Regions from separate parts of the Alteromonas sp. H02 genome, predicted to be linked through region 1. Evidence: predicted binding sites of a transcription regulator. Region 1 holds the regulator's gene; the other holds the start of a gene.
The links. Region 1 encodes sigma-54, which starts transcription at its own class of promoters, with help from an activator protein. Its sites were predicted from a motif close to GTTGGCACGNNNNTNGNNT; they were not measured.
Positions count from the first base shown of each region.

Region 2: AC566Q_RS11475 (kinase) is a predicted target of sigma-54. The motif match lies at 1,158-1,176, and genes of this name have one in related genera.

Region 1 covers NZ_CM185021.1:4,262,608-4,265,817, reverse strand. Annotated here, with positions in the region: gene ptsN (PTS IIA-like nitrogen regulatory protein PtsN) at 1-260, opposite strand, end outside; gene hpf (ribosome hibernation promoting factor) at 276-563, opposite strand; gene AC566Q_RS19785 (RNA polymerase factor sigma-54) at 588-2,066, opposite strand; gene lptB (LPS export ABC transporter ATP-binding protein) at 2,134-2,859, opposite strand; gene lptA (lipopolysaccharide transport periplasmic protein LptA) at 2,856-3,210, opposite strand, start outside.
Region 2 covers NZ_CM185021.1:2,477,682-2,480,891, reverse strand. Annotated here, with positions in the region: gene cmoA (carboxy-S-adenosyl-L-methionine synthase CmoA) at 1-72, shown strand, start outside; gene cmoB (tRNA 5-methoxyuridine(34)/uridine 5-oxyacetic acid(34) synthase CmoB) at 89-1,066, shown strand; gene AC566Q_RS11475 (kinase) at 1,225-2,103, shown strand; gene AC566Q_RS11470 (HAD-IIB family hydrolase) at 2,103-2,927, shown strand; gene AC566Q_RS11465 (glycosyltransferase family protein) at 2,936-3,210, shown strand, end outside.

The DNA of each region.
Region 1 (3,210 bases):
ATGGCTGGGTTGGTGGTTACTACCACGGCTGTTACGTTGGAAAGATTAGCCAGTCTGCCATGCGGCAACGCTATGCCATTGCCAATGCCGGTGCTGCCCATTTTTTCACGACTGAGCAGGGCGTTAAGCGCGTCTTCTTTTTGAATTTCGGCGTTGGTTTCGGCAGCAATATCGCTGATGATTTCTAAAATTCTTTTTTTACTGTTGCACTGGACCGCACATTCAGTGCGATCCAGGCTAACTAAGGCTTGAATATTCATAAGGTTAAATTGGGCCTAGTGCTTTTTGAGCTTTTCCTTATGCTTAATTACCTGGCGATCCAGTTTGTCGACCATACTGTCTATCGCGGCATACATATCTTGATTTTCTGACGAGGCAAATACTTCCGCGCCACTCAAATGCATCGTGGCTTCGGCTTTTTGAGCAAGCTTTTCCACGTTGAGGATCACATGCACATTGGATATGTGATCAAAGTGGCGCTCCAGTTTACTAAACTTGGTATCAACATAATTACGCAAAGAATCGGTTATCTCGATGTGATGACCTGTAAGATTTATTTGCATAGTTCGTCTTCCTTATATTTCGGCCTAAATAAGGCTCTTGCGTTGGTTAGACGGTGGAATCGACAAGGATTCCCGGTATTTTGCTATTGTCCGCCGGGCAACTTTTATACCTTGTTCGGCCAACAATTGAGCAATTTTGCTGTCGCTTAGTGGTTTACTGGGCTTCTCGGCGGCAACCAGTTTTTTAATCAGAGCGCGGATGGCAGTAGATGAACATTCTCCGCCCGACTCGGTGGCTACGTGGCTGGAGAAGAAATACTTCAGTTCAAAAATACCGCGGGGGGTGTGCATGTATTTCTGAGTGGTTACCCGCGAAATGGTAGATTCATGCATATCAACCATTTCGGCTACGTCATTGAGGACCATAGGCTTCATCATTTCCGGGCCGTGTTCGAAAAAGCCCATTTGCTGCTGCACAATGCAGTTAGCAACCTTGAGCAAGGTTTCGTTACGCGACTCCAGGCTCTTGATAAACCACTTGGCTTCCTGCATATGCGAGCGAATAAACTGGGAATCTGAACTGTTGCGGGCCTGACGGCTCATGGCAGCGTACTGCTGATTTACGCTCAGTTTTGGCAGGCTGTCGGGATTGAGTTCAACCACCCAACGGCCTTTTTTCTTGGTGACCGATACGTCGGGAATAACGTACTCGGGCTCCTGAGTAATTAATGCACTGCCCGGACGCGGATTAAGGGTTTGCAGTAAGCGCATTGCTTCACGCAAATCGTCTTCCTTCAGGCGTGATTTACGCATTAAGGTGCGATAGTCCTTGCTGCCCAGCAGGTCGGCATAGTCTTCAATCAGGGTTTTTGCTTCCTTGAGCCATGGCGTGTCGGGAGCAAATTGTTTTAACTGGACCAGTAGACACTCCTGCGGGGTACGTGAGCCTGAACCAATCGGGTCGAACATTTGGATCCGTTTCAGCACGCATTCAATTTCGTCCACTTCAACCGGTTCTTCCATATCTTCAGTATTGACGCTCTGCAGGATATCTTCAACTGTTACGGTTAAATATCCTGATTCGTCAATCGAATCAATAATGGCAATCGCAATGGCACGGTCTACATCGCTGAAGGGCGTGAGGCGCATTTGCCAGAGCAGGTGGTCCTGAATATTGTCGGTGGTTTCACCCTGAAAAACATTCTCATCGTCGTTGGAAGCAGGGCCTGGCGCTGGCGCTGAGGAGGCCGAATAATATTCATCCCAGGTGCTGTCGATGGGTAATTCGTCGGGCAACTCGTTCTTTTCGAGGGCCTCATTGGTGTCCATGCTGGTCTCGGTGCTGGCGGTTGCTGCGGCATCCGCTTCCGCATCGAGTTTACTTTTCTCAACCGTATCGTTGTCGCTGTTGTCATCAACTTCCAATAACGGATTTGAATCGAGCGCTTCCTGGATTTCCTGTTGTAAATCCAGAGTAGATAGTTGCAGCAGTTTAATCGCCTGCTGCAATTGTGGCGTCATAGTAAGTTGTTGACTAAATTTGAGCTGTAAAGATGGTTTCATCTACTTCTGTTCTTAACGCCTTGCTTATTATTGATCGGGACAAAATTTGTTGTCTATATGCATCTAACTATAGCCTGAATTGCTCACCCAGGTATACATCCTTGACCTTTTGATTACTTAAAACCTGTTCGGCGGTGCCCTGGGCGATTAATTCCCCCTGACTCACAATGTAGGCTTTCTCGCATACGTCGAGGGTTTCCCGGACGTTGTGGTCGGTAATCAGGATACCAATTCCACGGTCACGAAGATGCTGTATGATCTTCTTTATATCATTAACCGAAATTGGGTCAACTCCCGCAAAGGGTTCATCGAGCAAAATAAATTTTGGATTCGCCGCCAGTGCCCTGGCAATTTCTACCCGACGCCGCTCTCCCCCCGACAAACTCATCCCTGTACTATTACGTATATGGTTGATATTGAATTCATCAAGTAGCGCATCGGCTTCATTTTGCTGTTCGGCAGAAGAAAGGTCTTTGCGTGTCTGCAATATTGCCATGATATTGTCAAAAACCGTTAACTTTCTGAAAATAGAGGCTTCCTGGGGTAGATAACCAATTCCGTTGCGGGCACGTTCGTGCATGGGCTGGCGGGTCAGATCCATCTCGTCGATGCGAATATCGCCCTTATCCAGTGCCACCAGGCCTACAATCATGTAAAAAGTGGTGGTTTTACCTGCACCATTGGGGCCTAACAGGCCAACAATCTGGCCGGCAGATACCTCAACGCTAACATCCCTTACTACCTGCCGGGACTTATACGACTTAGCTAAGTGGGTGGCGGTCAGGGTGGTCATTCGTTGTCATTATCCTGTTGGTCGTCTGTGCTATCACTGGCCTTGCTTTCGTCGCGCACGGCTTCAATATCTTCCAGACTAAACACGGTACGCACCCGGCCATCTTCACTGCCGCTGCCGTCACCGGTGGCTTTAAGTTGTTCTTTTTCCATGTCGTAAACGATGGTTTCACCTTTTACGACACTGGTATTCTGATTCAATTCGGCATCACCGGCCAGCGAAATAGTGCGATTCGCCACTTCATAACGGATCTCAAATGCACGGGCTTCCACAACCCGGCCATCGTCCAGAGTCTGGCTGTATACAGCAGGTTTGCCAGTAGCGATAAATATTTCCTTGCCCTTGCCGCCG
Region 2 (3,210 bases), 1.8 Mb from region 1:
GAAGCCGGCTTTGCGGATGTGGTAATGTGGTATCGCTGTTTTAACTTTATGTCACTGGTGGCAATTAAATAACCCGGGTTAACTATCTATGTCTGCAACTGAACTCTTTCACAGCTGTTATAAAGACCTGCTTAACGGGCCTTTGTCACACTGGCTCAATACCCTGCCCCGACAAATGGACGAGTGGCACAGCACGGCGCTGCACGGTGAGTTTAAAAAGTGGCAAAAGCTGATCGCCAAATTGCCAGCCACTGAGGCCAGTACACTCGACTTTAAAGAGTCTGTCACCATAGGTGCAGCATCAGACATCGATACCTACACTCAAAAACAGATCGAAGGATTACTCCGCCAGTTTATGCCATGGCGTAAAGGACCTTATTACGTTCACGGCATTCACATTGATACTGAGTGGCGTTCCGACTGGAAGTGGGATCGGGTTTTACCTCATCTGGCACCACTGACCGGCAGACAGGTTCTGGATGTAGGCTGCGGCAGTGGATACCATTTGTGGCGCATGTATGGCGAAGGCGCCGCCGGTGTTTACGGTATTGACCCTACTCAGTTGTTTCTTATTCAGTTCTTAGCGATTAAGCATTTTATCGGCCAGGCACCCGTGCACTTTTTACCATTGGGCATTGAACACATGCAGCCGGTTGGCGCATTCGATACGGTATTTTCGATGGGCGTGCTTTATCACCGCCGTGACCCCATGGAGTTTTTACAACAACTTAAGTCACAATTACGCAAAGGCGGCCAGCTAGTACTGGAAACCCTTGTGGTTGATGGTGACGAACAAACCGTATTGATGGCGGGCGAGCGTTACGCGCAAATGCGCAATGTCTGGTTCCTGCCCAGCTCAAAAGCATTGTTAGTGTGGTTGCAGCGGCTCGGCTTTAACGACTGCCAGGTGGTGGATGAGTGCGTCACCAGCACCGAAGAGCAGCGCGCTACCCGTTGGATGACTAATCATTCCCTGGTGGATTTTCTTGACCCGGATGACCCTTCTAAAACGATTGAGGGTTACCCCGCCCCTAAACGGGCTGTGATTATAGCGAATAAGGGATAAACCGCTTCTTAAAGCATGCTGACACCTGCATTCGATCGCTTTTTGTGCAATCATAACCAAAAGGGATCGTTAAGCAGTAATTATCGACTGAATTGGCACAAATGTTGTAACTAAATTACAAGTATGCTGTGCGAATCATCAATAACTAAGGCAGCTTTATGGACATTTCTACATTTCTTGCGGCGCATCAACTTCCAGAGAGCTACCGCGACATTGCACAAAAATGGTTCATCCCATTGGCAGATGAAATCCATGAGCACCAAGATAGTGCAAAGAAGCCATTCTTCGTTGGTGTTAATGGTTGCCAAGGCTCGGGAAAATCAACGCTGTGCGACTTTTTAGTGTTTTATCTGAGCGAGTTTAAAAAGCTCAATGTGGTGTCGTTATCGCTGGATGATTTTTATCTGGATAAATCAAGCCGCAATGCGCTGGCTATAAAAGTGCACCCGTTACTGGCTACCCGGGGCGTACCCGGCACCCACGATGTATCACTGGCGCAAACGACATTCGACCGCTTACGAGGCTATGGCACTGTCTCGATTCCACGTTTTAATAAAGCCATTGACAACCCATTTCCGGTAGTTGAGTGGCCGGTTATCCACTCACCACCAGACATAGTACTGGTAGAGGGCTGGTGTTGGGGCGTAAAACCGCAAACCAAAGCTAAGCTGGCGGAACCGGTTAACGCACTGGAGCATGATGAAGATCCACTTGGCACCTGGCGCAATTACGTTAACAAACAGTTGGCGGATTCTTACCAGGCCCTGTTTGAACAAATGTCTTTTTGGGTAATGCTGAAAGCGCCCTCTTTTGATCAGGTATATAACTGGCGAAAAGAGCAGGAACACAAACTGGCTGCTAAACTGGGTTCATCTGAAGCGCACAGTGGCATTATGACCGACCTGGAAATCGAACGGTTTATACAGCATTATCAACGCTTAACAGAACAAAGTCTGGAAACATTGCCGCCGCAGTGTAATTACGTTTACCATCTGGACGAAACCCGTCAAATCACTCATGTAGAAAAGGCTGTTTAATGGATCAATCAAGTACTGTGATCTTTACTGACATGGACGGCACGTTGCTGGATCACCATACCTATAGTTTTGCCGCCGCTCAGCCCACGCTGGATGCTCTTTCGGCACGCGGAGTACCGGTGATACCCAATACCAGTAAAACCTTTGCAGAGATGACCGAGCTACGGGAAAAGATCGGTTTGAACGGCCCATTCGTGGTGGAGAACGGTGCAGCTGCTTATATTCCACACGGATTTTTTAAACAAAAACCGGCAGGTACCATCTGGCAGGACGGTTTTTGGTGTAAGTCCTTTATTTCGTCAAAGGGCTACTGGTTAAAATTACTTGAAATCGTTAAAGCAGATTTTGCGGGTGAATTTACTCATTTTAGCGAAATGAGCACCGAAGATTTAATGGCTGCCACCGGTTTGAGCGAGGATGAAGCCCGCTTAGCAGCCAAACGCCAATTTGGCGAACCGGTAATGTGGCTTGGTAGTGATATTCGCAAAGCCGAGTTTATCGAGTCAGTCAGAGAACGTGGCGCAACTCCGCTGGAAGGCGGGCGTTTCATCCATATTTCCGGAGACTGTACTAAAGGTAAGGCACTAAGCTGGTTTATGGAGGAGTATCGGCGTCAATCGGCGGTTACTGCAACGTCTATTGCATTAGGCGATGGCAAAAATGACATCGCCATGATGGAAGCTGCCGATATTGCCGTGCGCATCGCGTCACCCACCCATGAGCCTCCCCCACTGGATAAAAAAGATAACGTATATACCAGCACAAAACTTGGCCCTGAGGGCTGGACAGAAACGCTTACACAATTGCTTTCATTGAAAGATTAGGAGGACACATGGCCGATTTTTACCAAAATGGTGTCGTGACAACGCTACACAATCTCGCCAGCCGCTCGACCGAAGCACTCGAAGCTGAGCTGTTACGCTTTTCTCAGAAACGTCCGATGGCACTTATCTTGCCATCACTGTTTTCAGAGCTTGAAGGACCGGCATTGGGCCACATCGTTGATGAACTAACGAATGTCCCTTATCTGTCTGAAATTGTTATCGGACTTGACCGCGCCAACCTGGAGCAATACCGCCATGCCCAGGGCTTTTTCAGCCGCCTGCC